DNA from 3 places in the Cryobacterium sp. Y62 genome. Region 2 is predicted to be linked to each of the others. Evidence: riboswitches for the same ligand, from Rfam matches in the RefSeq annotation. Region 2 holds a riboswitch; each other region holds the start of a gene.
What was found. Region 2 has a riboswitch for thiamine pyrophosphate ahead of thiO (glycine oxidase ThiO). Riboswitches for the same ligand answer to the same signal wherever they lie in the genome.

Region 1: linked by a shared signal. The riboswitch ahead of CXY71_RS14885 (YkoF family thiamine/hydroxymethylpyrimidine-binding protein) and the one ahead of thiO (glycine oxidase ThiO) in region 2 are both predicted to bind thiamine pyrophosphate.
Region 3: linked by a shared signal. The riboswitch ahead of CXY71_RS09455 (ECF transporter S component) and the one ahead of thiO (glycine oxidase ThiO) in region 2 are both predicted to bind thiamine pyrophosphate.

The regions. Positions count from the first base shown of each region.
Region 1 covers NZ_PJJK01000115.1:140,277-152,175, forward strand. Annotated here, with positions in the region: gene CXY71_RS22700 (zinc-binding dehydrogenase) at 93-671, opposite strand; gene CXY71_RS22705 (alcohol dehydrogenase catalytic domain-containing protein) at 643-1,110, opposite strand; gene CXY71_RS14850 (glycine--tRNA ligase) at 1,178-2,563, opposite strand; partial or broken gene CXY71_RS14855 (carbon starvation CstA family protein) at 2,766-4,046, shown strand; gene CXY71_RS14860 (YbdD/YjiX family protein) at 4,046-4,273, shown strand; gene CXY71_RS14865 (hypothetical protein) at 4,360-5,559, shown strand; gene CXY71_RS14870 (hypothetical protein) at 5,565-6,338, opposite strand; gene CXY71_RS14875 (hypothetical protein) at 6,374-7,285, opposite strand; gene CXY71_RS14880 (PadR family transcriptional regulator) at 7,282-7,623, opposite strand; TPP riboswitch at 7,764-7,874, shown strand; gene CXY71_RS14885 (YkoF family thiamine/hydroxymethylpyrimidine-binding protein) at 7,892-8,524, shown strand; gene CXY71_RS14890 (ECF transporter S component) at 8,514-9,128, shown strand; gene CXY71_RS14895 (ABC transporter ATP-binding protein) at 9,121-10,803, shown strand; gene CXY71_RS14900 (energy-coupling factor transporter transmembrane protein EcfT) at 10,800-11,624, shown strand; gene CXY71_RS14905 (hypothetical protein) at 11,794-11,899, opposite strand, start outside.
Region 2 covers NZ_PJJK01000078.1:13,794-19,848, forward strand. Annotated here, with positions in the region: gene CXY71_RS03090 (3-oxoacyl-ACP reductase) at 1-294, shown strand, start outside; gene CXY71_RS03095 (LLM class flavin-dependent oxidoreductase) at 294-1,673, shown strand; gene thiE (thiamine phosphate synthase) at 1,670-2,314, opposite strand; TPP riboswitch at 2,331-2,469, shown strand; gene thiO (glycine oxidase ThiO) at 2,464-3,699, shown strand; gene thiS (sulfur carrier protein ThiS) at 3,746-3,976, shown strand; gene CXY71_RS03115 (thiazole synthase) at 3,981-4,844, shown strand; gene moeB (molybdopterin-synthase adenylyltransferase MoeB) at 4,847-6,010, shown strand.
Region 3 covers NZ_PJJK01000105.1:9,533-21,431, forward strand. Annotated here, with positions in the region: gene CXY71_RS09440 (AAA family ATPase) at 1-157, opposite strand, end outside; gene CXY71_RS09445 (energy-coupling factor transporter transmembrane protein EcfT) at 150-944, opposite strand; gene CXY71_RS09450 (ABC transporter ATP-binding protein) at 941-2,515, opposite strand; gene CXY71_RS09455 (ECF transporter S component) at 2,519-3,169, opposite strand; TPP riboswitch at 3,203-3,312, opposite strand; gene CXY71_RS20690 (hypothetical protein) at 3,356-3,577, shown strand; gene CXY71_RS09460 (hypothetical protein) at 3,643-3,969, opposite strand; gene dinB (DNA polymerase IV) at 3,996-5,210, opposite strand; gene CXY71_RS09470 (ABC transporter permease) at 5,436-6,236, opposite strand; gene CXY71_RS09475 (ABC transporter permease) at 6,246-7,169, opposite strand; gene CXY71_RS09480 (ABC transporter substrate-binding protein) at 7,191-8,384, opposite strand; gene CXY71_RS09485 (ABC transporter ATP-binding protein) at 8,408-9,490, opposite strand; gene CXY71_RS09490 (FadR/GntR family transcriptional regulator) at 9,574-10,380, shown strand; gene CXY71_RS09495 (cache domain-containing protein) at 10,377-11,201, shown strand; gene CXY71_RS09500 (VIT1/CCC1 transporter family protein) at 11,162-11,899, opposite strand, start outside.

The sequences.
Region 1 (11,899 bases), on a different contig from region 2:
GTACAGGCTGATCAACCCCGGAGTCAGGGCACTCGACCGCACACGGTGACCCGCATTGCCTGAATTAGCCACACAGCGCGGGCCGGACTGGGTCATATCGGGCTGGCGACCTCGATCAGGGTGACTCCGGCGGGCGCCCCGGGCGATGACATTGCAGCGAGGGCCTCCGGCGCTTCAGCGAGGCTGATTCGGCGGTTGATCAAGTCCCCCGGGCGCAATCGTCCGTTCAATACGAGTTCAAGCAGCGCCGGATAGTCCCGGGCGGGCATGCCGTGGCTGCCCAGCACAGTCAGTTCGCGCGCGATCACCGTGCCGAGCGGCAGGCGCGGATCGTCGGCAAGCAGGCCGATCTGCACGTGCCGTCCGCGCGTAGCCAAAGAACGGATGCCGATGGCGACCGTATTCTCCCGGCCGAGCGCCTCGAGGCTCACGTCTGCACCCCCTGATACGAGCGCCCGAATGCGCGCGACCACCTCGTCGTTGGGCAGCCCGGCCGAGTTGACCACGTAAGCGGCTCCCACCCGGCTCGCCGCTCCGAGCGCGTCGGAATTGATGTCGACGGCGATGACGATCGCGCCGAGCGCCTGCCCGATCATGACCGCACTCAGGCCGACTCCGCCGCAGCCGACGACCACGAGAGTTTCACCCGCCTGCAGCCCCGCCTGGTGCACAAGTCCGCGGTATGAGGTAGGTGGCGAACCGGCAGCCGAGAAGCGCGGCAGCGCCGGCGTCGAGGGCATCGGGGATGGCGATGAGATTCACGTCGGCGTTGTGCAGCGCGACCCGCTCGGCGTAGGAACCCCAGTGGGTGAATCCGGGCTGGGTCTGGTTGCGACAGACCTGCCCGTTGCCGGCGTCGCACTCCGGGCACTCGCCGCAGGCGCAGACGAATGGCACGGTTACGCGCTGACCAATGCGAAATCGGCGCACGAGCGGCCCGACCGCATCGATCACGCCGACCAGTTCGTGGCCGAGCCAGCCGTGCCAGTCACTGCGGCAGAGTCCGGTCGCCTCGACCCGCACGATCACGCCGGCTGCACTGAGCAGCGGCTCTGGTACCTCTCGCAGCACCGGAAGCACACCGAATTCTTCGAAATAGACCGCTTTCATGGTTTACAGTCTGCCCGACGGATGCTGGCGGCCAGACTCGGCCGCCAGCATCCGTTCTCAAAGCGGACTAGGCGCCGCGCAGCCGCACGGTCAGGTAGGCCTCAAGCTCAGCGAGGGGCACGCGCTCCTGTGCCATCGTGTCGCGATCACGTACGGTGACGGCCTGATCGTCGAGGGAATCGAAGTCGACCGTGATGCAGAACGGTGTGCCGATCTCGTCTTGGCGGCGGTAACGGCGGCCGATCGCTCCGGCGTCGTCGAAGTCGACGTTCCAGAGCTGGCGCAGGCTCGACGCGAGCTCACGCGCCATCGGCGACAGGCGCTCGTTGCGCGACAGCGGCAGGATCGCGGCTTTGACCGGTGCCAGGCGCGGATCAAGCTTGAGCACGGTGCGCTTGTCGACACCGCCCTTGGCGTTCGGAACCTCTTCCTCAACATAGGCGTCGACCAGAAAAGCCATGAGCGAGCGAGTGAGGCCAGCGGCGGGCTCGATCACCCACGGCGTCCAGCGCTCGTTCTTCGTTTGGTCGAAGTAGGACAGATCTTTACCGGATGCCTTAGCGTGTGTCGACAGGTCGAAGTCGCCACGGTTTGCCACGCCCTCGAGCTCGCCGAACTCGGTGCCGGTGAATCCGAAGCGATATTCAATGTCGACTGTGCGCTTGGAGTAGTGCGAGAGCTTCTCGGCCGGGTGCTCGAACAGGCGCAGGTTCTCGGGGTTGATACCGAGGTCGGTGTACCACTTCATCCGGGTGTCGATCCAGTACTGGTGCCAGGTCTCGTCTGTGCCGGGCTCGACGAAGAATTCCATCTCCATCTGCTCGAACTCGCGGGTGCGAAAGATGAAGTTTCCCGGAGTGATCTCGTTGCGAAAGCTCTTACCGATCTGGCCGATGCCGAACGGCGGCTTGGAACGCGACGCCTGCAGCACGTTGGCGAAGTTCACGAAGATGCCCTGCGCGGTTTCGGGGCGCAGGTAGTGCATGCCGGCCTCGTCATCGACCGGGCCGAGGTAGGTCTTGAGCAGACCGGAGAAGGCACGTGGCTCGGTCCAGATGTGACGGTTGCCGCAGTTGGGGCAGGCAATGTCATCGAGACCGTTCTCGGGCGGGCGGCCCTTCTTCTCTTCATACTGCTCTTCGAGGTGGTCAGCGCGAAAACGCTTGTGGCAGCTCGTGCACTCGATCAGCGGGTCGCTGAAAACCTCAACGTGACCGGATGCTTCCCAGACCTGGCGAGGCAAAATAACGCTCGAGTCGAGGCCGACGACATCGTCGCGGCTCGTGACCATCGAACGCCACCACTGCTTCTTGATGTTCTCTTTGAGCTCGACACCGAGGGGTCCGTAGTCCCAGGCGGAGCGGGAACCGCCGTAGATCTCGCCGGCCTGAAAAACGAAGCCACGGTGGCGGGCGAGGGCGATGACGGAATCAAGATGAGTGGGTGCGGCCACGGTGGCTCCAATGGTCGAAGGCGCAGAATGCGGGCGAGTGCCCGGATGTCCATTTTACGCGCTCACGTCGCCCGTCGTTCCCGCACCGCCTCTGGGCGGGGCTCCGGCCGCAGTGACGTAAGAGTGCAGATTGACAGTATCTGTCTTGGCTCAACGAGGAGAAATGGGCGCCACGTCCAGCACGACTGAATCACCGACCGCTCTGAAACGGATTCCGCACGACCTCGCGGTCGCCCTGAATCCGGAAGAACTTGAAGCCCACAATCGCCAGTGGACGCCGCTGAAGAACGCGATCTGATCGGTCATTTCTCTGCTCGGCGGCCTCAGCTGGGTCATGCTCGCCGTCGTGCGCGGTGAGACCGTGAACGCGATCTGGTTCGTGTTCGCCGCGATCTGCACCTATCTCATCGGCTACCGCTTCTATTCGAAGTTCATCGAGAAGCACATCGTTCGCCCCGACGACCGCCACGTTCTGTTCGGTCACCACTTCGCCGCCATCGCCGGCTCTGGCCCCCTGGTCGGCCCCGTGTTGGCCGCCCAGCTGGGTTATCTGCCGGGTACGATCTGGACCATTGTCGGCGTCGTGCTTGCCGGCGCCGTACAGGACTACCTCGTACTGCACTTTTCCATGCGGCGCGGCGGCCGTTCCCTCGGACAGATGGCCCGCGACGAACTCGGCGTGATCGGCGGCACCGCTGCCCTCATCGCGACCCTCGTGATTATGGTCATCATCGTTGCCATTCTCGCGCTCGTTGTCACCAATGCCCTCGCCGAGAGCCCGTGGGGCGTCTTCTCGGTCGGAATGACCATCCCCATTGCGCTGTTCATGGGTTGCTACCTGCGCTTCTTCCGCCCGGGCAAGATCACTGAGATCTCCATCATCGGCTTCGTGCTGCTGATCGCCGCCATCGTTGGCGGCGGCATGGTCAACGGCACCGAATGGGGCCAGACCTACCTGCTGCTCGACAAGGTTACTATCGCCTGGGGCATCATCATTTACGGCTTCATCGCCGCGATTCTGCCCGTGTGGCTGCTACTCGCACCGCGCGACTACCTGTCAACCTTCATGAAGATCGGTACGATCGGCATGCTCGCCGTGGCGATCGTCATCATTCGTCCGGAAATCAGCGTGCCGGCGGTCAGCGGCTTCGCCACCACCGGCACCGGACCCGTCGTGGCAGGAACGCTGTTTCCGTTTCTGTTCGTGACGATCGCCTGCGGCGCCCTCTCCGGTTTCCACGCACTCATCGCCTCTGGCACCACGCCCAAGCTCATTCAGAAGGAACGCCAGACTCGCTTCATCGGCTACGGTGGCATACTCATGGAGTCGCTCGTGGCCATCATGGCCCTCGTCGCGGCGCTGTCGATTGACCACGGCATCTACGCCCCGGCCGGATTCATCATGACTGCGCCAGAGAAGGTGCTGCAGGCAGAGTGGGATGCCCTTCCGGTCGAAAAGAAGATCAAGGTCAAGGGCCGCTGATGACCGTTCTGGCGGGCGTCCGCAAGGGCGCCCGCGGCGTGATCTGGTATCTCAAGGGCGTCCTCGGTGAGGACGCCTACGAGAAATATGTGGCGCATCACGCGGCCTGCTGCGAAACGGATGCTGCCGACTTTGACGGCGCGCAGCATCCGCTGATGACGGCGCGCGAATTCTGGCGGGATCAGACCGACCGGCAGGACCAGAACCCGCAGAGGCGCTGCTGCTAGCTTTGCTGCTTGATCGGATGCGGCCCACCCAGCCGCACGTCGGTCGGGTGGCCCGCGCTCGCCCGCCGCGCCGCTAGTCTGGGGCGATGACGAACGGGGGCAGGGTGCAGCGCCTGCGCGCGCTGCACCCCTGGCTCGGCCGGCTACCGCCGTGGGGGCTCGTGCTGCTGATCTGGGCCGGCTCGCGGCTGCTCACAACGACACTGCTAGCCACCCTGTTCGCCGTCGCGACTCGTTTGGACTGGCCCTTCGCGAGCTATCGGAGCGACCCGAATTTCTTCACCTTCTCGGGTTCCTGGGACAGCTCTTTTTACCGGCAGATTGCGCTGCACGGGTATCCCAGCGAGCTGCCAACGGATGCTGCCGGCCAGGTCGAGCCGAATGCCTGGGCCTTTCTGCCGATGTTTCCGTGGCTCGTGCGCGGCGTCTCGGCGGTGACCGCCCTCGATTTCTACGTCGCTGGCACGCTCGTGGCGATTGCGTTCGGGGTCGGAGCGGCGCTCATGCTGTACCGGCTGCTCGCCCCGCGGGTGGGGGAGCATTGCGCGCTGTGGGCAGTCGCCCTGTTCTGTTTCGGGCCGCTGTCGTTCATTTTGCAGGTAGCCTACGCCGAGAGTCTGTTTCTGTTCCTGGTCTTTGCGAGCCTGGGCCTGATGCTGTCGAAGCGCTATCTGCTGATGATTCCGCTTGCGGTGGTGGCCGCGTTTACTCGGCCAGGCGTGCTCGCCTTGTCGCTCGCCCTCGCGATCCTGCTGGTGCTGCGCTGGCGCGAGCGAGATCGCTTTGCCTGGCGCGAGCGCTGGTCGATCGTGGTCGCGGGGCTGGCTATCGCCGCGGCCGGGCTGGCCTGGCCGCTCGTGGCCGGCGCAGTCACCGGGGCGTCCGACGCGTACCTCGATACGGAGCTGTCCTGGTGGACCGGTTTCGTCGGCCGGGTCGAGTTCGTGCCGCTCACGCCGTGGTTTCTCATGGCCGGACAGTACCTCGGCGTGGCCGGCACTGTGCTGGTGCTCGTGCTCGTGGCCGGGTTTGGGTGGTGGTTGTCGCGGCGAGCGCTGCATCCGCTTCGACCGGAAATCGTCGCGTATTCGGCGAGCTACGGACTCTATTTGGTGGCCGTATTTCTGCCGCAGCAAAGCCTGTTTCGGCTGCTGCTGCCACTCGCGCCGCTGCTCGGCGACCCGGCGATCGCCAGGTCGAAGCCGCTGCGGCGTGGGCTGCTCGCTGTTTCTGTCGCGCTACAGCCGGTCGCGATTGTGCTGCTCTGGTTTGTGGGGTACCCCTGAGCTCGTTAGCGCTCGAGCGGCTCACCCAACAGCGCGAACAGCCAGACAACAATCGACAGGTTCACCATCGACCAGGTCATCATCCCGAGGAACAGCCGGGTCGATACCGTGGGGCGAAGTTCCGGTGCCCCACCCGGTTCGATGATTGGGTCATCGTGCGGAGAGTGGCGCATCTGGCTCCAGATCGCTGGAACAAGCACGAGCAGCGTGGAAACGATCACGATTGGCAGTGCGGGAACGGTGAAGAGCACCCTTGCGCCGCCCCACAGGCTGAGCGCAATGGAGGGACCGAAACCCAGGACGGCCGCGACCACGATCATCCAGATGCGCAGGCGCATCCGCACGAACACCTTGAGAAATGTCGGGAGGAGTACCGCGACGATGCCCACGGCAGCAACGACCACAAGTGTTGCCGGGTCGATCTTTACCGCCTTACCCTGCACGAGCGGCAGCGCCGAGAGCGTGAAGCCGAAAAGCCCCAACACCCCCAGACCGGCCCGAAGGCCTAGACCGTTCACCGCTTTTAGCGGAACGGTCGACAGGTTGAGCTCGGCGGCATAGCGCTTAGGGCTGCCGAAGCATTCCTCGGCGCTCGACCCTGCATCGGCGAGAAACTCCCGGGCGCTGGCCACGGCGTCGCCAATGTCGTTGCCGCGCACGGCGAGCAGCCGCAGTTCGATCGTGAATTCATCGAACCAGGTGGCATCGTTGGTGGCCGTCTGTTCAGAGCGGATGCCCCTTCGGCCACTTTCATGATCGCGTGGAGTGCTGGTCATCATGCTTGGGCCGAGCCTTTCGATTGCGAGATCGGGCATTACTGGTTGTCCGGGTAGAGGACGAAGACGAGGACGATGCTGACGGCGCCATAAAATACGAGGATCCAGTTCGTGACCACGATGAAAAGGCGCGACCCCAGCGATGGGCGCTGATCAGGCTCCGCGCCCGGTTCCAGAATGGGGTCGTCACTGAGATTGTGACGCACCTGATTCCAAATGGCAGGCACCACCAGCAGAATTCCGGCGGCGATGGCAACCGGCAGCGCGGGAACGGTGAACAACACCGTTTGGCCCTGCCACACGCTGAGCAGAACGGGACCGGCACCGCCAAACACAATTCCGGCGAAGATCATCCCCAGCACTAAGGGGCGTGAACGCGCGCGCAGCAGCACCGGAATGGCTCTCGGTATCAAGGACAATATCAAAGCCATCGCCACGAGGGACACGAGCAACCACACTCTGACAACTAGGCCGTCGTCGCCGCCCGCGAGGGGGAACGCAGTTTGGCCGAGAACGACCAGCCCGATCACCCCGATGCCGCTCATCAGCAAGACTTCATTGGTCTTGGCTTTCGCAACGGCCGGCAGGTCGAGCTCGGCCGCGTAGCGCTGGGCGCTGCCAAAAGACTCCTCGGCCGTCGTGCCGGAATCTTCGAGAAACTCCCCCGCACTGGCCACGGCATCGCCGATGAGGCTGCCGGAAACCTCGAGCAGGCGCAGTTCGATCGTGAAATCATCGAGCCAGGCCGCGTTTGCGCTCTCGCGCTCGGTTTCAGCCGAGCGGATGCCCGCCGGGCCGCTGATCGAGCCCGCACTGCCAGCAACGGCGCGCTCCTCGTTAGCTGTGCTGTAAACGACGTCACTCGCAGCGGCGCCGCCTGAACCAGCGGGGCCTCCCGCAGTTCTGCCCGAATCGCTGCTGTCGTGATCGTGGTGGTTGCTGGTCATCATGCAGCCGGCCCTTTCTGCAAATGGTCATGCACGGTGGTAGCGAAGAGCTTCCACTGACCGGATTGGTCAGAGAGCTCGTACTGCCCGGAGTCGGTGAGCGCGAAGTATTTGCGGCCCGGTCCCCCGGCGCCCGGTCGCCACTCGGCGGCGATCCAGCCCGCGGCTTCAAAGCGGGTCAGCAGCGGATAGAGAGTGCCGCCCTTGATAACGCCGAAGCCGGCGGATTCGAGCGCCGAGGCGATCGCGTAACCGTAGGTCGGGCCGGGCGCGAGCGTGCGAAGCACGCAGAGGCCGAGGGCGGCGCGCATCCACTCGGCTGGCCAGGATTTCGGTTGCATGACTACATAGTCTCACTAGTTAGCCAGACTGTCTACTCGAACCATGGCCTCGGCACCCCTGCCCGGCTCGGCTTTCGCGCGCCGAGCCCGGGCCACCAACCTTTGCGACCTCGACCCGGCTAGGGCATGCCATACTTGCGTTGTATCAACACGGGAGTCCGATTAATCGGGCTGAGAGGAAGCTGCAGAGGCTTCGACCGTCGAACCTGATCTGGATCATGCCAGCGCAGGGAGGCTGACTCGTCATTCCCGTGCCCCCACGAAAGAAATGGGCACGATCATTCCAACTCCAATTTTCACCGCCACCCCGGCAGAATTCGGCATTGGCGCGCGCCTCACCCTCGCCGTCATGCGCGACGACTATGCCGCCGTCATTCTCGGCGCTTTGAAGGCGGCCGACTCCACCGGGCTCACCACCCAGACCGGCGTCGTCAGCACCTACCTATCGGGCGCCGAACCCGATCTGCTGCGTTACGTCAGCCAGGTCGTGGCGGGCGCAAGCCGCAGCGGCGCCCACGTGACGGCAACGGTGCAATTCTCCCGAGGATGCCCCGGCGAGGTCACCTGCGCCCTGCCGCCCACCGGCGGACTGTTCGCCGAGGTCGTGGACCTCGCCCCCACCGGCGTGCACGCCGTCGCGGAATGGGCACTCTATCCACTGGAAGACGACGCCGGTTCCGCAGATCACATGCGCGACATCTACGCTGCGATCGACAGCGCCAAGAGCTCCGGGCTCGCTGTGCACAGCGAACACTTCGTCACCCGGCTCGAGGGCGACCTCGCCCTGGTGCTGCAGGTCATCGCCGCCGGCTGGATCGTGGCCGGCCGAACCGTGCAGCACGTGGCGACCCACGCGACGATTTCCATCAACAGCCCGAGCGTGAATTCCAATGCGTCCTGACCTAAGCCGGCCGGCATCCGCTCACAATAAGCGTTGGAGCCTGAAAGATCTCGTTCTTGTCGTCGTGCTCGGTGTCGTGTTCGGCTTTCTGTACTGGATTTTCGTGCAGGCCTGGACCGCCCTGTCGATCGCGATGGGTCCGGCCGGCGACCTCGCGCAGCACTTTCTGCTCGGCTCCTGGCTGCTCGTCGCCCCGATCGCGATCGCCATCGTACGACGCCCGTTCGCCGGCATCTTTGCGGAGGTGATCGCTTCGGTGATCGAGGTCGTCTTTCTCGGTTCCATGGTTGGGCCGCTGCTCTTCGTCGGCGCCGCCATTCAGGGCGCCGGCAGCGAGATTCCGTTCGCTCTCACCCGATACCGCAACTACAGCTGGCGAACCTACGCGCTCTCGGGGCTGCTCGGCGCCGGGCTGGTGTTCTTCTACTCGGCATTTCGCTCTGGCTGGTACGGCCAGGAGATCTTTTTGCTGCGCCTCGCCATCCAGCTGATCTCCGGCGTGATTATCGGCGGGCTGTTCGCCAAAATCATCGTCGATGCCCTCGACAAGACCGGCGTCGTCGACAACTTCGCGATCGGCCGCGACCGTCTCGCCCATGCCTGAGACCGATATCCTGACGCTGCAGGACGTATCGGTGCGATTCCCGCGTCGGCAGGATGCGGTACTGACCGACGTGTCGGTGCGCCTCGCACCGGGCGAGCAGCTCATCGTGGTCGGCGCCTCCGGCTCGGGTAAATCAACCCTGTTGCAGACCATCACCGGTGTCATTCCGCACTCGGTCGTGGCCTCCCTCGGCGGCAGTGTGCACTTGGGCCGGACGTTCACCGCCGATACCTCCGTCGTCGAGCTGTCCCGGCTCGTCGGCGTGGTCGCGCAAGACCCCTCGTCGTCGGTCTGCCTGCCCGATGTCGAACAGGAACTCGCGCTGCCGCTCGAAAACCGCTGTATCGACCCGGCGCTCATTTCAGCTCGCATCGATCGCGCGCTTGACGCTGTGCAGGCACGAATGCTGCGACACCGGTCCACCGCGCAGCTGTCCGGTGGGGAAGGCCAGCGCATTGCCCTCGCCGCCACCCTCATCGCCGAACCGGCCGTGCTCTTGCTGGACGAACCCACCTCGATGCTCGACGCGGCGGGCCTTGGCGCCGTGCGCCGCGCCATCCGTTCGGCCGTCGACACCTACCGGCCGGCCGTCGTGCTGGTCGAACACCGCATCGACGAGTTCGCAGGCACGGGGGGTATCGCTGGGCTGCCGCCGCGCGCCCTCGTGCTCGGCGAGGCCGGAACCGTCATTGCCGATGGCCCCACGGTCGACGTGCTCGCCCAGCACGGGCCGTCGCTTAATCGAAACGGATGCTGGCTGCCTCTCGAAACTGAATTGCTCGCCGTCACCGGTTGCTCCGGCGGGTTGGGGGAGCCCGCCGTGCGCGCCGGCATTCGGTCACTCGGCGAGCCGGTCAGAGCTTTGGGGAGACGCCAGAACTTCGGCCGGAACGTTCTGACCGCTACGGATTTGACCATTGATCGCGGAGGTGGAGCTCGCGTCCGCGCGCCGAGCGGGACGGCTACACCGGTTCTCGCCGGGGTGAGCCTCACCCTGCGGGGCGGCGAAATCGTGGCGGTGCTCGGCGGCAATGGCGCGGGCAAGACCTCTCTGTTACTCACGCTAGCGGGGCTGTCCCGGCCATCGGCCGGTACCGTCACCGGCGCCCGACCCGGCATGATTTTTCAGAATGCCGAGCACCAATTCGTGGAACACACCGTGCGCGCCGAGATCCGGCATGGGCTCACTCTGGACGATGACGAACTGCGTGCCATTTTGCAGCGGCACCGATTGACGCACCTCGCCGAGCAGAGCCCGTTTCGGCTGAGCGGCGGCGAGAAGCGGCGACTCAGCGTTGCCGCCATGCTCGCCCATGATCGGCCGGTGCTGCTCGCCGACGAACCCACCTTTGGACTCGACCGACGTGACACCATCGCAACCCTGGCAGCGCTCGGCCGGGCGGCCGACGCGGGGTGCAGCATCCTCTTTTCAAGTCATGATCTGCGCACCGTTGCGACCCTGGCCGACCGGGTGATCGTGCTGGCCGACCGCACGGTGATCGCCGACGGGCCGGTGTTCGAGGTGCTGCGCTTGAATGAGGTACTGAACCGGGCCGGGCTCGTGCTGCCGCCGCTGATTCGGCATTTGCTCGAAGAATTTAGCTCCGATGCGCAGATTCGGCGCGTGCTCGGGCAGCTCGATGCTGCCGTTACCACGGGCGAAGGCACTAAATGACCTCCGAACTCATCACCACGCGAACCGGCGCTGCCCCGACGAGGCCGCCCGGCAACCTGCTCTCACGGCGCAACCCGACCATCAAACTCGCGCTACTGTTCATTGTGTCCCTGGTGCTCATGTTCATTTTCGATCCGATCACACCACTGGTGCTGTACCTGCTCGCGCTGGGTGCGATCGCTGCAACCGCTCGCATTCCCGTAAAGGCATTCGTTTTGGCGCATATTCCATTTTTAGCATTCGCCCTCGGCCTTTTGATCGTCAATGCCCTCAGCCGTCCCGGAGACGTGCTCTGGCAGGCCGGCGCGTTGCGCGTGACCACCGAGGGGCTGCTCGTGGGTGCCGCTCTCGCCCTGCGCACCCTCGTCATCGGCGTGCTCTCGATCGGCTTTGTCCTCTCGACCGACGGCGTCGCCCTCATGACCAGCCTGCACCAGCACGCCCGGCTCGGCTCGCGCCTCACCTACGCCGTGCTCGCGGGCTACCGCATGCTCGAGGACCTACCGAGGGAGTGGCAGACTATCCGCCACGCGCACGCGGTGCGCGTTCCCCTCCGCGCCAATGGCAAGCCGCCTCGCAGCCTCCGTCAATACGGCCGGGCGGCCTTCGCCCTGCTGGTGCTGTCGATTCGTAAGGGCGAGCGGATGGCGCAATCCCTCGAGTCGCGCGGCCTCGGCCTGACCCCGCGCAGCACCTGGCGGCGTATCCCCCTCACCCGCACCGACTGGGCCATGGCCGCCGCGGTGCTGACCGTGCTCGGCGTGGTTGTCGGGCTGAGTGCGCTGCTGGGCGTTCTCCGCGGATATCAGGTCCTGGGTTAGCACCGACCCGTGACTTTGCCGTTCAAATCGGGGTCAAGCACACGGCTTGGCGGCTGCATCGGAGTGAAACTCCGGGCTCGGTGGAGGCTTCCCCGGCCACGGACGCCTAGCACTCGAGCGGCTCGCCAAAGAGCGCGGGCACGGTGAAGAGCGACTGCGCAGAGTCCGTCTACAGGCGCAGGACGATGGCTGGGCGAAGCCCCGCAAGACGGCAACCACGACCATCCAGGCGCCGAGGGCGCACCCTCACAAGGGAGGACAAAAAAGTCGGAATC
Region 2 (6,055 bases):
CACGACTACACCGCGGCCAAGGCTGCTCTGCTTTCGCTGACCCGCACCCTCGCGCACGATCTGGGCCCGGACGGCATCACCGTAAACATGGTTTCGGGCGGACTCTTGCGCACCACGGATGCCAGGTCGGCCACGCCGGAAGCGGTCTTTGACCTGATTGCGGCCGGAACACCCCTTCGCCGGGTCACCACGCCGGAGGAGTTCGCGGACGCCGCGCTCTTCTTCGCCTCACCCTGGTCGCGATCGGTTACCGGACAAAATCTGGTGGTTGACGGCGGACTGGTGATGGGCTGATGCCCCGCGCAGTGCGCAGCATGCACCTGAACTTGTTCATCTCGGGCTGCGGGCACCACAAAGCGGCGTGGCGGCATTCGGAATCGTCGGCGGAGCGGCTGGGAGATGTCGGTTATTTTGAGGAGCTGGCCCGCACGGCCGAGCGCGGACTGCTGGATGCGGTGTTCTTCGCGGACGGTCAGTCGGCCGGTAATGTCGCCGATGGCCCCCGCGGGTTCCTCGAGCCGCTGACAGCCCTGGCCGCCATGAGTCGGGCCACGAAACGAATCGGGCTGGTCAGCACCGTCTCCAGCACGTTTTACACCCCGTTCCACGCCGCGCGGATGCTGGCATCATTGGACCATATTTCCGGTGGCCGAGTCGGTTGGAATGTCGTGACATCCATGTTCGACGCTGAGGCCCGCAATCACGGGCTGGAGCAGATGCCGGACCACGCGGGGCGCTATGCCCGCGCCGACGAGTTTGTGGACGTCGTTCTGCGACTGTGGGATTCCTGGGCCGATGACGCGCTGCGTTATGACCGGGCCGGCAACTACGCGGACCCGGGCCGCGTGAACCCGATCAACCACTGCGGGGAACACTTCCGGGTGGACGGGCCACTGAACGTGCCGCGCCCGCCGCAGGGGCATCCGGTGCTGTTTCAGGCCGGTTCCTCCGAGCCTGGCCGAGAGCTGGCCGCCCGCCGGGCGGAGGCCATTTACGCCGTCGCCGCCGATCTTGACAGTGCCTGCGAGTACTACCTCGACGTCAAGGCCCGGATTCGCGCAGCCGGTCGCAACCCGGATGCCGTGGCGATCATGCCGGGGCTCGTGACCTACGTGGGTTCCACCGAAGCCGAGGCCAGGGCGCTGCAACGGGAGCTGGACGACCTGCTGCCAGCCGAGGATTCCCTCCGCCAGCTGGGCCAGTTCATCGGGCAGGACTGCATGGACTGGGAGCTGGACGCGCCGATTCCGGCCCTGCCACCGCTGAGCGAATTCACCGGGCCCCAAGGCCGATACGCCACCATCCTGCGCATCATCGCCACCGAACAATCCACCGCCGAGTCCAAGGCGCGCCCGACTGTGCGCGAGCTGCTGGGCCGCCTGGCGGCCGGCGGCGGGCACGCCACGATGGTGGGCACTCCGGAGCAGATTGCGGATGAGATGACCCGATGGTTTGAACACGGCGGCGCCGACGGCTTCAATCTGATGCCGCCAACCCTGCCGGGAGGCATCGACGATTTCGTGGACCATGTGGTTCCGGTGCTGCAGCGGCGGGGGCTGTTCCGCCGCGAGTATGCCGCCAGCACGTTGCGCGGACACCTCGGCCTGCCCCGGCCAAAGTCACCCGTATCAGTCGAGGCTCTGGCTCCTGAGTCTCCGACACCCGAGGCCTAATCCAGTGGTGGCAGGCAAGCGTGGATTTTCCGGGCGGCCTCCGTCGGATCCGCCGCCTCGGTGATCGCACGAACGACCACGATACGACTCGCTCCGGCCGCGACGACCTGCTCGACGTTTTCCAGGTCGATGCCCCCAATGGCATACCAGGGCTGCGTGCTTTCGGCCGCCAGCACCCGTTCCGCGGCGTACCGCACCAGTTCCAACCCGACGGCGGCACGCCCGGGTTTGGTGGGCGTCGCCCAGACCGGGCCGACACAGAAGTAGTCAAGGCCGGGGGCGGCCAGCGCGTCGGTCACCTGCTCCGGCGTATGGCTGGAGAGTCCGATTCTGGTTTTGGGGCCCAGAAGAGAGCGGGCGGAAGCCAGCGGGAGATCTTTCTGGCCGATGTGCAAGACCGGCGCTTGGCTGACGGATGCGATGTCCGCCCGGTCGTTGACGGCCCACAACTTGCCGTGGCGCTCGGCTGAGCTCTGGAGCACGCGCAGGAGTTCCAGTTCCTCGGCAGCCTCGAGGGTTTTATCCCGGAGCTGGATGATGTCGACTCCCCCCTCGAAGGCGGCATCCAGGAACGCGGAAAAATCACCGCGCTCGGTGCGGGCATCCGTGCACAGGTACAGCTGGGCGTGATCGTGGGCCATTGGAACTATACTAAAGGCGATCTACGGGAGCCTGCACCACATCGGGGAGACAGGCTGAGAGGGCACCGGTTACTCATTCACCGGCCGACCGTGTTGTGTTCAACAACAGACCTGATCCGGCTAGTACCGGCGTAGGGAAGGAATGCTTTTTGACTGAATCACATGTTCTGGCAGACGTAGATGTGGCCGTGATCGGCGCTGGCATTATCGGTCTCGGAATTGCCTGGACTGCGGCGCAATCCGGCCGTACCGTCGCCGTCATCGACCCAGCGCCGGCCTCGGGGGCAACATATGCGGCAGCAGGCATGCTGGCTCCGGTCAGCGAGCTGCACTATCAGGAAGAAGACCTCCTGGAGCTGACGCTGGCCTCCGCGGCGTTGTATCCAGCCTTTGTGAAACCGCTCGAGACGTCTGAAGCCTCCACCGGGTACCGGCTGACCAGAACGATAACCGTGGGCGCGGACGCCGCCGACCGACAGGCGTTGGCCGATCTGCGCGAGGTGCAGCTTCGACATGGACTACTGGTGCAGCCGCTGACCATCCGCGAGGCACGGTCCATGGAACCCCTGTTGGGTCCCCAACTGTCCAGCGCCTTTAACGTCGAACAGGATCATCAGGCCGATCCCCGACTATTGGCCGGTCGGCTGGAATCCGCCATCGCGGTCACCGCCAGGAACGACAAATGGACCCACAATCACTCGATTCGTCAGAACGCCGTCCGGCTGGTGCATGAAAACCATTCGGATACCACATCGCGAGTCACCGGCGTCACCCTCGCCGATGGCTCTTCGGTGAACGCGGGCGAGGTGATCGTCGCCAACGGCCTGGCCGCTTCCCAGCTCGACGGGCTGCCCGCCGGGCTGAAATTACCGCTGCGTCCCGTTTACGGAGACATCCTGCGCCTGCGCATTCCAGAGCGCCTCCAGCCACTGCTCACGGCAACCATTCGCGGACTGGTCCGCGGCCTACCGGTGTATCTCGTTCCGCGTTCCGACGGCACGCTCGTGATCGGCGCAACTTCCCGCGAGGACGGTTCTGCGGCGGTATCCGCCGGCGGTGTGCATCAACTGCTGCGGGATGCCCAGGTGCTCGTGCCTGCCGTCGCCGAGTTGGAACTCATTGAGACCACGGCCCGCGCGCGGCCGGGAACACCCGACAATGCGCCGCTGCTCGGACGCGTGTCCCGCGCCCCGGGACTCGGCGGTCGAGACATTGCCGGTCTGATCATCGCAACGGGTTTTTTCCGCCACGGTGTGCTGCTCACCCCGATCGCGGCTCAGCTCTGCAGGCAACTGATTGACGGCACGACCGACGCACGGTGGAGCCGCTTTCGTCCCGACCGTTTTTCACGACCCACCATCTCGAAGGAGGCCCAGATTGGCTGAACCATCCGTGGCTGAAACACGCCTGACCGACGCAACGCTGCCCGGCATCACCCTCAACGGAGCCGCGCGTGCGCACACGCGGGGCGAGACCGTCACCGATCTGGTCGGGGAGGCAACCGGACGCCGGATTGCGCCGGACGGTCAGGCGGCGGATGGGAAGCGGCTCGGCGTCGCCGTCGCCCTGAATGCCGCCGTGGTGCCGCGGAGCCAGTGGTCGACCACGGCACTGAACCTCGGTGACGACATCGAAATCATCGCGGCAGTGCAGGGAGGCTAGACCGATGATTACCCGGGACACACTGAATTTCCATGAATCCGCCCGTCTCCAGGAACGCGCGAGCCTCCATGAATCCGCGAGCGTCGGCGAAGAAACGGGTCGTGATTCGTTGCTGATCGACGGGGTGCACCTGACCTCGCGTCTGATTATGGGCACCGGCGGAGCCCCGAGCCTCGACGGGCTGGGCGCTGCCCTGCTGGCTTCCGGTACTGAGCTGACGACCGTGGCCATGCGCCGGTACAGCCCCGACATGGCCGGGTCCCTGTTTGACCTGCTCATCGACAACGGAATCCGTGTGCTCCCCAACACGGCCGGCTGCTTCACCGCCCGCGAAGCCGTGCTGACGGCGGAGCTGGCCCGCGAGGCGCTGGAAACCGACTGGGTCAAGTTGGAGGTCATTGCCGAGGAGCACACGTTGCTGCCGGATGCCGTCGAGCTGGTAGACGCCACGGAACAGCTGGTCGCCCGCGGCTTCAAGGTCTTTGCCTATACCAACGACGACCCGGTGCTGGCTTTGCGGTTGGAGAATCTGGGAGCCGTCGCCATCATGCCGCTCGGCGCCCCGATCGGCACGGGCCTCGGCATCCTGAACCCGCACAATATTGAGCTGATCGTGGCCCGGGCCGGCGTTCCAGTGGTACTCGATGCCGGAATCGGCACGGCGTCGGATGCGGCGCTGGCGATGGAGCTGGGCTGCGACGCCGTGCTTCTGGCCACGGCCGTGACGAGGGCGCAGGATCCGGTGCGAATGGCTTCGGCCTTCAAACATGCCGTCATCGCCGGTCGGCTCGCCGCCCAGGCCGGGCGAATACCGAAACGCCAGCACGCCCTGGCATCTTCCGCCATGGAAGGACGCCCAGACCTGTGAGCATGCTGCCACCTGTGGCGGAACCAGCCGCCGCCCTGACCGCCTTGGAAATGGAACGCTATTCTCGGCACATCATGATTCCCGAGATCGGCACGCTCGGCCAGCGAAGGCTGAAGAACGCCAAGGTGCTCGTGATCGGCGCCGGCGGCCTTGGCTCGCCGGTGCTGCTCTATCTTGCCGCCGCCGGTGTTGGCACTCTCGGGATCGTCGACGACGACATCGTCGACCTCAGTAACCTGCAGCGTCAGGTGATTCACGGTGTGACGGATGTGGGGCGGTCCAAACTGGATTCGGCCCGTGACGCGGTCGCGGAGCTGAACCCGCTGGTCACGGTGCGGCTTCATGACACTCGGCTCGATTCGCCCAACGCCCTCGCGCTGTTTGCCGACTACGACCTGATTGTGGATGGAACCGACAACTTCGCCACGCGCTACCTGGTCAACGACGCCGCCGCCCTGCTCGGCAAACCCTGTGTCTGGGGGTCCATCTTGCGCTTCGATGGGCAGGTCAGCGTCTTCTGGGAGAAACACGGACCGACCTACCGGGATCTGTACCCAGAGCCGCCCGCCGCGGGATCCGTTCCGTCGTGCTCGGAGGGTGGGGTCTTCGGGATGCTCTGCGCAGCCGTCGGGTCCATGATGGTGACCGAGGTCGTGAAATTGATCACCGGCGTCGGGCGCACCCTGCTGGGGCGCGTTCTGCTGTTCGATGCACTGGCCGCGTCCTGGCGAGAGATCACCGTGCGTGAGGACCCCGCCGGCCTGCCGATCACGAAACTGGTCGACTATGAACTCCTCTGCGGCGTGGTTCCAGAACCGGTTCCGGGCGTCGAAGACACCATAACCGTGCACCAACTGGCCACGATGCTCGGCGAGCGGGAGGCCGGCCGGGGTGACTTCGATCTGATCGACGTCAGGGAGCCGGGCGAACACGCCATCGTCAGCATCCCCGGCTCCCGGCTGATTCCGCAGGGCCACATCCTCTCCCAAGAGATGATCCCGGAACTGCGCCAGGATCGGGACATCGTGCTGCACTGCAAGGCCGGCGCGCGTTCGGCCGACGTGCTGGCCGACCTCCGGCGCCGCGGCTACACCCGAGTTCAGCACGTGCAGGGCGGAGTGCTGGCATGGGTGAAAGAAATTGAACCGTCCAAGCCGACGTATTAAAGAAATGAGTTAGCCGATGCCTCGCGACCACGCGCGAGCTGGCCG
Region 3 (11,899 bases), on a different contig from region 2:
TGCCCGGCCACTGCCGGGCTAAGGCGTCAGCGAGGGTGCTCTTGCCCGCGCCGCTTGGCCCGTCAATGAGTACCACCGGGTTCGGCCCGGCAGCGGCGACGGCCTGCAGCACCGGCGCCAGCAGCTCCGCGCGGGCGCCAGACTCTGCCTCAGGCAAGAATGAAGCTCCAGGTCTCTGCCCACACCGCAACGCCGATGGCGGTGGTAGCAATCACGAATCCAATTGTGACGAGCACAGCATCCGCTGCCCGAAATCGGGAGAGCCTAGCCCAGGTGCGCGGTTCGTCGCTGCCGAAGCCGCGGGCTTCCATGGCCGTGGCGAGTTTGCTGCCGCGCCGTACCGAGATGACAAGCAAAGAGAAGGCCGGACCGAAGAATCGTCGGGCAGCACCCCGTACGCCGCCGCCGTCACCGACTCCGCGGGCCCGTCGGGCGAGGGTGAGCGAGTGCCAATCTTCGATGAACATGCCGACCAGGCGCAGTCCGGCGAGTCCGCCGAGCACGAAGCGGGACGGCAGACGCAATATCTGGGCGAGCCCGTCGGCGAGGTCGGTCGGGTCGGTCGTCGCTAACAAGACGATGCCGGGCAGGCCGATTGCAAGCACGCGCAGCCCGATGGCCAGTCCCAGTTGCGCTGAGCCCTCGGTCACCGAGATGAAGCCGAACTGCCACAGCAGCGCGCCGGAATCTTCGCCGTAGAGCACCGTCGTAACGGACGCCATCGGGGCTGCGATCCACACCGGCGCGGTTCGCAACCAGAACTGCCTGGCGCCCAGGCCACACCAGAACAACAGCGCAGCCTCGAGCAGCAGGGCGACGCCAGCCGACACCCAGTCGATGGAGAGCAGCAGTGCGCAGCTCACGATGAGGGCCACGGTCAGTTTGGAGACCGGGTTGAGTCGGGCGACAACGCTTGGGCGAATCGTCGGGGTCAGCAAACTCATCGGGCGTCCGCCCCGAGCCTGATCGAGTCGGGCATGCCCAGCCGGTATTCTTCGTCGGCGAGGGCACTGACGAACTGCGCGTCGTGGGTGACCGCAACCAGCGCGGTTCCTTCGTCGAGTTGCTCAGCCAGCAGGATCACGAGTTCCTGCCAGGTGCGGGAATCCTGCCCGAACGTCGGCTCATCGAGCACGAGCAGACGGGGCCGGGTGGCAAGAACGGTGGCTACGGACATCCGCCTCTTCTCGCCACCCGACAACGTGAACGGGTTGGCGTCGGCGAGATGATCCAGTCGCAGTCGATGCATCAGATCACCAACCCGGGTGCTCTGCTCGGCCACGCTGAGCCCGAGAGCGCGCGGGCCGATCAGCAGGTCATCGCGCACGGTAGCGGCCAGAAACTGGTGCTCGGGGTCCTGAAACACCGTCCCAATGCGGGTGAGTAGCTGTTTCGAGCGCCACCGGTGCGGCTCGGCCGGGATACCGGCTGAAAAGTCATCGCTTGCTCGCAGTGCCCCGCCGGCGGGTTTTAGCAGCCCGGCCAGCGTGAGCGCCAGGGTGGACTTTCCGGCACCGTTCGGCCCGGTCACGACAGTCGCTGTGCCCGCGCGCAGGTCGAAGGTGATGCCATCGGCGACAACGGATGCCGTGCGCCGGCCAAACGGAACGCGACCGACTGCGAGTCCCTCCGCCCGCAGCAGGGTCTCAGGATGCCGGATCGGGTGCCGCGTGGGAAACCGTGGTGGCCGGGCGGGTACCCAGACGCCGGCCTGCGCCAACCGCTCACCCTGGCTGGACAGGATTTCGCGGGTCGGACCGTCCGCGAGCACACCGCCCGTCGGGTCGAGCACGATGACGCGGTCAACGACGTCTTGCCAGACCTCGACCCGATGCTCGATGACCACCAACGTTGCCCCGGAGTGGTCGAGCGAGCGCACGACGGCATCCCGCACATCGATGACCCCGCCCGGGTCGAGGTTCGCGGTTGGCTCGTCGAGCAGCAGCAGCCCCGGCCGCATGGCGAGCACACCGGCCAGGGCCAGGCGCTGCTTTTGCCCACCGCTCAGGCTTGAAGTAGGATGGTTAAGAGGCAGGTCCAGACCGACCTCGGTGAGGGCCTGCCGCACCCGAGGCCAGATCTCGGCACGCGGCACGGCGAAATTCTCGCAGCCGAAAGCGACGTCGTCGCCGACCCGGGCGAGCACGACCTGAGAATCCGGGTCCTGCAGCACCAGGCCGACCCGCCCGCGCGCCTCGGCGGCGCGATGCCCATCGATGAGCAGACTGCCCGTTTCGTCGCCGTCTTCGGCGTCACCGAGCACCCCGGCGAGAGCGTGCACCAGGGTACTTTTGCCTGCACCACTGGCCCCAAGCAGGAGCACCCGTTCGCCGGGCTCGATCTGCAGGTCAAGACCGGAGACCGCTTGGTTGTGGCGACCGGCGTGGCGCCAGCCCCAGTCACTGGCGCGAATGTGCGCCGCTCGGATCTGCGGGTTTCGAATCAGAGCAGAGGGAACCCGCACGGCCGGGATCCGCGGGTCGCGGCCGTGCGGGATCGGCGAAGTTTCAGGCATCCGCTAGCTGATCGCGGCAGCGGGCGCGCGCGACCCTTCCCGACCGGCGGCGAACCGGCTGAGGGCGCCGGTTCGGGCCAGACCGCGCACGGCGAGCCAGGACAGCAACCCGGCCAGCACCGTGCCAGAGACGACGGCGGAGACGAAGTAGACGGCCTTGTAGCCAAAATCCAGTGCCGCATAGCTCGTGAGAGTTGTGTCGAGCAATCCAACAGCAACACCCGCGCCGGCACCGGCGAGCAGTGCGACGCCGAGCCGCCAGTTGGAGTAGAGGAACAGGGCCAGAATGATTTCGGCACCGAGTCCTTCAACGACGCCCCAGATCAGGGTGGAGAATCCCCACTGGGTTCCGATCAGCATGGAGACGACGGCGGCAACAACTTCGGTGTACAGAGCCGCACCGGGCTTGCGAATGATGAGGCCCCCAAGCACACCGGCGAACAGCCAGCCGCCGGCTAAAAGGCCTTCAAGCCCGGGCGTGAACGCGAGAATCGCGCTGAGCGGGGACCACGCGAGGCCCCAGGCCCAGAAGATAACACCGCTCGCGACACCGATGACGCTCGCTACGACGATGTCGACGACGCGCCAGCGAAAGTTGCGCTTAGTGGCTTGTGATGAAACAGATTGCTTGAGTGAACTCGTTGTAGCGTGCACTGTGTCGTGCCCTTTCCGTAGGTGAATACAGGGCACGGGATTGAGAAGCCTCCCTGCGCTGGCATTATCCAGATCAGGTTCGACGGTCGAAGCTTATTCAGCTTCCTCTCAGCCCGGTGTACCGGACTCCCGTGATCGTACCTAAGTATAGTGCCCCGCTTAGACTGACGGCATGGTGATCACGACATGAGCATCGGCGTTCTGCTCGTTTTGGCGGCCCTGTATCTGCTGCTCATGCGCCGGTTCGTTCTGCGGCGGCGGCGAATAGCGCAGGGTCTGTCGGTGAGCGGCCCCTGGCACTTTCCCGCTTGGCTGCGCCCAAGAGTTCCGCGCTGGGTGCGGCGACGATTCGGGCGTCGCCCGCGCGCCGCGCGGCGGTTGCGCCACACCGGTGCGGGCCTACCTTAGCTCCGTGCGCCCATGTTCTATCATGGGCCCACTTTCCGGGCCCGGGCCAGGTGCACAGGGTACGTCTACTTCTTTAGGGCTCTGATCACCCGGGCCAGGGCGCGACCGGCGACGATGAGAAATGGCACACCGACGGCGAGCAGGGCGATGACGTTCGGCTCAAACCGGGCTGTACCGCCCGACTTGACGTAGGCGCCGATCGGCAGTGACACGCCGCCGCCTCCCCCGCCGGAACCAGCTCCACCCTCACCGGCATCACCGCCTCCGAAGCCGTAGTAGGCGAGCGCGACAGGCACCAGGGTGACGCCATCAATCTGCACGGGTTCACCGTATGCCGACTTCACACCGGCGGAACGGAACGTTTCTGCGAGTTTTTCCGGGAGGCTGGTCATGCCAACAGGTTAGCGCGACTGAGACGTCAGGGGCGAGGTTTGAAGTGCGAGGCGGGCCGCACGGTTCCCACACCGAATCGCTCGGTCACGGTATCCACGGCCAGCTCCGCGCCGCGCCAGTCTTCGTCCGGGTCCCAGAGTCCGACCGAGCCAGATGCCGTGCCAAGCTGCTCTGCACGTACCCCGATCAGCCGCACCCGAATACCTGAGGCCGCCAGCAGGTCGAACGCGGCCACCGCCTCTTCGTAGATGCGCCGGCCCACATTGCTGGGTTCGGCGAGCGTGCGCGACCGGGTCACCGTGCTGAAGTCGGTGTAGCGCAGCTTGAGGGAGACACGCCGGGCCACGAGATCGCCCCGCCGCAGCCGCACCGCCACGAGAGCGCATTGCCGCAGCAATTCGCTGCGCAACCGGTCAACATCCGTCACATCGTGTTCAAAGGTCACCTCGTGGCCGATGCTCTTCTCCTCCCGCTCCAGCGTCACCGCGCGCGGGTCGCGACCCCAGGACAGGTCGAACAGTTTCTGACCGGATGCTTCCCCCAGCGCTTTGCGCAGCACCGCCAGTGGCGTGTGCGCGATATCTCCGATCAGTTTCAGGCCGAGTCGACTCAGCGCCTGCTCGGTGGCGGCCCCGACGCCCCACAGCGCGGCGACAGGCAGCGGATGCAGAAACTCGACCGTATCCTCGGCGGGAACGACGAGCAGTCCGTTGGGTTTGGCCAGGCCGGAGGCGAGTTTGGCGACGAACTTGGTGGAAGCCGCGCCCACCGAGCAGATAAGCCCGGTCTCGGCGAACACTCGCGCACGAATGATCTCACCGATCACGGCCGGTGAGCCGAATAGGTTGGTCGCGCCGGCCACGTCGAGAAAGGCCTCGTCGATGCCCAGCCGTTCCACCAGCGGGGTCACGTCATCGAAAATTCTCATGACCCGGGTGGAAAAGTCGCGATAGAGCCCGATGTGCGGCTCGAGCACGATGGCATTCGGGCATTGCCGCAGTGCGAGCACCATCGGCATAGCCGAGTTCACACCGTATTTGCGGGCAATGTAGTTCGCCGCCGTGACGACCGACCGGCCACCGCGGTGGCCAACGATCACCGGCAGGTTGACGTACTCGGGGTGCGACAGCAGCTCGACCGATACGAAGAACGCGTCGAGGTCGACGTGCAGCACGGTCGCCGAACGGTCGTCGACGTCGCCCGCCGACACCTGCCGTCCACTGCCATCCTGTCTACCCACCGAAGAACCCTAACCCGATCCTCCGCCTATCCACTACAACGAGAGCCAGATGCCCCTCCCTTGCCCCGTTATGGCCGTTCCTGGTGGCTAAGTCAGGAAATCCGGACGGGCGATCAGTTCGTGCCCCGAAAACACGTGGCGCCCGGTTGCCGGTGGTTCGCGTTTCCTGAATTAGCCCCCGGTGGCACGAGACGGCACGGCCTGACTCTTTCTCCGCGGGAACGGTTAGCGCACAACTTTCTCGGCGCCGGCGATGCGCTGCGCAAAGTAGATGGGAATGATCGAGACGAGCACGAGCACCACAGCGATGACGTTGACGACCGGGGCCTGGTTGGGTCGGAACAGGTTATCCAAAATCCACAACGGCAGGGTCTTCACGCTCGACCCGGCCGTGAACGTCGTCACGATGATCTCATCGAAGCTCAGGGCGAAGGCGAGCAGTCCCCCGGCGAACAGCGCCGAGCGCAATTGCGGAAAGGTGACCAGCCGAAACGTGGTCCAGATACCGGCGCCGAGATCGGAGGATGCGTCTTCGAGGCTGGTGCCGAGACGGCGCAGTCGGGCGATCACGTTGTTGAACACGGTCACGATGCAGAACGTGGCGTGAGCGATGATGAGCGTCAAAATCGACAGCTGTACGCCCAGGCCGGTGCGAAAGGCGTTGTTCAGTGCGATGCCGGTGACGATGCCGGGTAGCGCGATCGGCAGGATCACCAGCAGGCTAATGGCGTCCCGCCCGAAGAATTCGAAGCGCTGCAGTCCGAGGGAGATGAGGGTGCCGAGCACGAGCGCGACCGCCGTCGAGGCGAGCGCCACCTGCAGGCTGGTCAAGACCGCCTCGAGGGCACCCTCGCTCTGAAAGGCCTTTGCCCACCATTCCAGGGTGAAGCCCGGCGGCGGCCAGGTGAGATTCTTGCTGGTGCTGAACGAGTTCACGAACACCACGAGCAGCGGGAGGTAGATCAGGGCCAACACTACGGCCGTGATGGCCGCGAGCAGTCCACGTGCCGGTCGACTCAGACGCATGACAGGCTCCTACAGATTATTGAGCGCACCCGTGCGCCGCACGGCAGCCAGGTAGGCGAAGATGATCAGAATGGGAATGAGCGCGATTGCCGCAGCGAGCGGCAGATTGTTCGCCGCGCCCACATTGGTATAGACGAGGTTGCCGAGCATCTGATTGGCACCGCCGACGATATTCACGGTGATGTAGTCGCCGAGGGAGAGCGAGAAGCTGAAGATCGACCCGGCGATGATGGCCGGCCAGATCATCGGCAGCACCACCAGGCGCAGCGTCGACCAGGTGCCACCACCGAGATCAGCGGATGCTTCCAGCAGCGAATCCGGTACCCGCTCCAGGCCCGCATAAATCGGCAGAATCACGTACGGCAGCCAGAGATACGACAGCGTGATGATCGTCGCCGGCAGCCCGTAACCCGGGCTGTGCCCACCGAACGGCGACATCATCCATTCGAAGATGCCGCCCTGAGACAGCACCGAACGCCAGGCGTAGGCCTTGACGAGGTAGCTCGCCCAGAGCGGCATCAGAATGGCGATCACGAGGAGGCGTTGCGCGCGCGGGCTGGCCACCTTCGCCATGTAGAACGCGATCGGCAGGGCGATCACAATGTCGATGATCGTGACGAGCAGCGCCACACCGACCGTTCGCAGCGTCACAGTTTGATAGAGCGAACCGGTCAGCACCGCCACGATGTTGTCGACCGTCCAGGTCTGCGAGATCTGCCCGGTGAACGAATCAACGGTCCACAGAGCGGTGATCAACAGCGCGGCGAGGGCAGCGATGTAGACCAGCCCGAGCCAGAACAGGGGCGCGCTTAGTAGCAGAGACAGCCGCAAGCGCGAATGCCGACTGAGAAATACCGAGCCCTGCCGGGCGATGGTGCCCCGCGGCTGGGGCACCACCGCCCGACGGGGTGGCGCGGAAGCGTCAACCGTCATGGTCTACCTCTATTCGGGGCGCTAGCCCTTGATTTCCTGCCAGGCCGTGGTCCAGTCGGAGTAGTCGGTGCATTTCACGTTGGTGCGCCCATCGAGGCATTCAGCGATCGGCGTTGACCAGTACCAGATCTGCGCAGCGTACTCGGCATCGCCGGCGTGGTAACTCTCGCAGTGATCGGGGTTGACCGTGAAGTCGCAGGCACCGGCGTTGGAGGGCGCCTCACCGAAGTACTCGGTGGCCTGCGCGTTGGCCTCCGGACTCGCGATGTAGTCGAGCCAGGCGTAGGCGCAGTTGGGGCTCTTCGCGTTGGCGGCGATCATCCAGGTGTCCGACCAGCCGGTCGCGCCTTCATCGGGCAGCACGACCTCGGCCGGGGTGCCCTCGGCGAGCGAGTCGCGGATAACCTGCCAGGTGGTTCCGACGACGGTGTCGCCGGTCTCGAAGGCCTGCACCTCCTTGAGATAGTCCGACCAGTATTCGCCGATGTTCACGCGCTGATCCTTGAGCAGTTGAACGGATGCCGCCAGCTGCGTCTCGTCCAGAGCGTACGGGTTCTCAATTTTCAGTTCCGGCTGGTGCGTCATGAGGTAGACGGCGGCATCCGCTATGGAAATCGGCGAATCGTAGGCTGTCACAGCACCCTTATAGGCGGACGACTTGTCGAACACCACGTCCCAGGACGTTGGCGCCGGGGTCACGACCTCCGTGTTGTACATCAGCAGGTTGGCGCCGTAGCCGTGCGGAATGCCGTAGGAGACACCGTCGACACTGTTCCAGGACTGCATCTTTAGAAAGTCGAAGATGCCCTCATAGTTGGGAATGAGGTCGGTGTTGACGGGGGCGACATCACCGGCGGCCACGAGCCGCAGCGAGGCGTCACCGGAGGCAGCGACGACGTCGTAGTCACCGGTCTTCATGAGGCTGAACGCTTCGTCGGAAGTGCCGTAGGTTTTGCTCGTGACGGTGCAGCCGGTCTCGTCTTCGAACGCGCTCACCCAGTCAACCTCTGGGTCGTTGCTGCCGTCCTCGACGTAGCCCGGCCAGGCCAGCAGGGAGACGCTGCCCTCCAGCTCGCCGAGTTCGGTCTGAGCCTCGGTCGGTTCGGTCGCGCCGCCGCCCTGGCTGGTGCCGCAGGCGGTGAGGAGCAGTGCGGTAGTCAGGATCGCTACACCGGTGAGGGTGAGCGATGTTCGGCGTGCGGGGGTGCGTTTCATGACGTTCTCCATTCGTGAATCGGTCAGGGGTGGGAAGAGAGGGCAGGCTCGGCGAGGGTGACGATGTCGGAGCTGTTCCAGCCCACGGTGACCCGAGCGCCGCGTCCGTTTGTCGCCACACGATGCGCATCGTTTTGTTCGAGTACGACGACGCGCGTTCCGACGTCGAGATCGACGATGAGCTGGGTGCTGCTGCCGACGTAGATGACCTCCGCGAGAACGCCGGCCGCGGTGCGATCGGCGTTCAGGGGCAGGTTCTCGGTGGTCACGCTGATCTTCTCCGGACGCACCGAATGGGTGCCGTTTCGGCCAAGGAGCGCGCGAGAGATGTCGTCGTCGAAAATATTGGACGTGCCCACGAAAGCCGCGACGAAGGGCGAAGATGGTCGCTCGTAGATCTCGGCCGGCGTGCCGAGCTGCTCGATCCTGCCCTCGTTGAACACCGCGATGCGGTCGCTGAGGGTGAGCGCCTCCTGCTGATCGTGGGTGACGAAGATGAAGGTGATGCCGAGATTGCGCTGCAGTTCCTTAAGCTCGACCTGCATCTGCTCGCGCAGCTTGAGGTCGAGGGCACCAAGAGGTTCGTCCAGCAGCAACACCTTGGGTTGCACGACGGTCGCCCGTGCCAGGGCGACCCGCTGGCGTTGCCCGCCGGAGAGCTGGCTCGGCTTGCGATCGGCGAATCCACCGAGCCGCACGGTGTCGAGGGCCTGTCTGGCCTGCTCCTGCCTGGCCCGTTTGGCAACCCCACGCACCCGCAGCCCGTAGGCGACGTTATCGAGCACGCTCATGTGCGGAAACAGGGCGTAGTCCTGAAACACGGTATTGACATCGCGGTCAAACGGCGCCCGGTCGGTGACGTCCTGGCCGAGCAGCGAAATCGTACCGCTGGTGGGCTGTTCAAAGCCGGCGATCAGGCGCAACACCGTGGTTTTGCCCGAACCGGACGGTCCGAGCATGGAGAAGAATTCCCCCGCGACGATATCGAGGTCGACCCCGTCGACGGCGTTGACCGAGCCAAAACTCTTGGTCAGCCCGGTCAAGCGGATGGCGGGCTGCGCACCGGTCACGATATTTTCCTGCTCATAGAACGACTCCCTGCTCACTCACAGGCTAATCATATGGAGTTAGATGTCATAAAAGTGCGCCGTGATGTTACGGTCGGGTCACAACCTGAAATGAGCAGCCCATGCCGCAGTCCATCCGCGCCGGATCGGGAACCCGCGCGGCTATTTTTACCCCGCTTGACGGAGCCGGCCGGGCCGAACTGGTTTTGCAGCGCCTCACCGATGCCATCGTGCTCGGGGTGCTGCACGACGGTGAACGCCTGCCGAGCGAGGCCGAACTGGCCAGGCAGCTCGGCGTCGCCACGGTCACCGCCCGAGAAGCACTTGAGATTCTGCGTCGCAACAAGCTCGTGCACACCAAGCGCGGCCGCGACGGTGGCAGTTTTGTCACGTTCGCCGGGCGGGGCGCGAACGACCTTCAGGACGAACGGCTGCTGGCCTGGTCGCGGGTTCAAATGCGCGACCTCGGCGTGCACTATTCCGCGATCGCCGGTCTGGCCGCCGAACTCGCCGCCGACCGCGCCAGTGCGGCAGATATCGACAACCTCGAGCGCATTCTCGATCGCGCCGATGCCGGCACAGCGGATGCCGCGCGCCGCGGCCAGGGCACGTTTCGTCTCGAGGTGGCCGCGCTGAGCCAGTCCGCCCGACTGGTGCGCGAAGAACTGCGCTTGCAGGCCGAATTCGGCTCCCTGCTCTGGCTCAGCCTGCGCGACCCCCTCCGGCGGGAACGCTGCCGTGCGGTGCAACGCGAGACGGTCGCCGCCGTCGTCGCCGAGAACGGCGCTCGGGCCCGGCAGCTCACCGTGACCCAGATCACCGACTCCATCGAGTGGCTGATCGAGGCCAAGTCCATTCTGGAACAGGAAAGCGTGTCACAAATGCCAGCCAGAACAACGACACCGGAGCGCGAGGAGACCCGCTCATGACGTTCGAGTCGCTCATTCACAGCGATGCGCAAAGCTTCGCCAGCGTGTCCCGGATAGCGGCCGTCTTCGACCCCGTGTTCGCGCGCCTCGAGGGCTGGGCCGCGCGGGTCGAAGACTGCGCCAGCCAGCCCGACTGCGGCCAGACCACACTCGATCCCCTGATCGAAACCCTGGTCAGAACGGAACTCGCCGACTCCGATGGGATGGTGATCGGGGCCGGCTTCGTCTCCGCGCCGAGCTTCTTGGGTTGGCACCTGGCTTGGTGGCTGGGCGGGCAGAACCAGGCGGAGTCTGCGCTGCCGGCCACCGGCATCCATCATTTGGAAACGGTTGAAGATCCTCACGATGAGAGTTTCCGCGACTACACGGCGTTGGAATGGTGGCGGATTCCCGCCCAGACCGGGCGCCGGCACGTGACCGGGCCCTACGTGGACTATCTGTGCACCGACGAGTACACCCTCACGCTGACCCTGCCGGTCTACCGCGGCGGATCCGAGCTAATCGGCGTGGTCGGAATCGACCTGTCGGTGGATCAGATCGAGCGCGAACTCGTGCCGCGCCTGGGCGCAGGCGGTGTGCCGGTGACGGTCATCAACGCCAGCGCGCGGGTCGTCGTCTCGACCGACGTCCACCTCGCCACCGGCGCACTGCTGCGACTGCCGGGGCTGACCGAGCGCCTGCGCGACCGGGCACCGACACCGGCTCTCCTAGCCGACGGGGCACACACGTTCCGGTGGTGCGGCCAGACCGGACTCGCCGTCGTGGTCGGCCCGGCCGAGGGTCAGCCGATCGAGGTGCCGAAGACCAAGCCGAGCAGGTAGGTCACCGCGGCCGCGCCGAGGCCGATGACGAGCTGCCGCAGGGCACGCTTGAGCGGCGGCCCGCCGGAGAGCAGGCCGACGACGGCGCCGGTCGCGAGCAATGCCACGCCGACGAGCACGGTCGCCAGGATCATGGCTGGGTAGCCGCTCAGGCCGAACAAGTAGGGCAGCACGGGCAGCAGCGCTCCCGATGCGAAGAAGCAAAAGCTTGAGAGCGCCGCGCCAGTGCCCGTGCCGACAGCCTCGTGCTCGTCGGGCTCGGCGGGCTCGGCGATCGCGTTGGTGACCGCGGAAATCGGACCGGTTACCGCATACGCGGTGGCCAGCACTCCACGGGCATAGGTCTCGGCCTCGGCCTCGGACATGCCGCGAGCCCGGTAAACCAGGGTCAGCTCGTTGGCGGCGAGGTCGAGGTGCGAGAGCACGCTCTTGGCCGGTGCGGCCGGGGTGGATGCCTCGAGCAACTCCCGCTGGGACCGCACCGAGACATATTCGCCAGCGCCCATCGAGAGCGCCCCGGCCAACAATCCGGCAATCCCGGTGAACAGAATCGCCGCGGCCGGCACGCCGGTGGCGCCGATGCCGAGCACGAGGGCGAGGTTGCTGACTAGGCCGTCATTGACACCGAACACGGCAGCGCGAAAGGTGCCGGACAGGCGTTTGCGCCCGCGGGCGGCGAGGCCGCGCACGACCTCTTC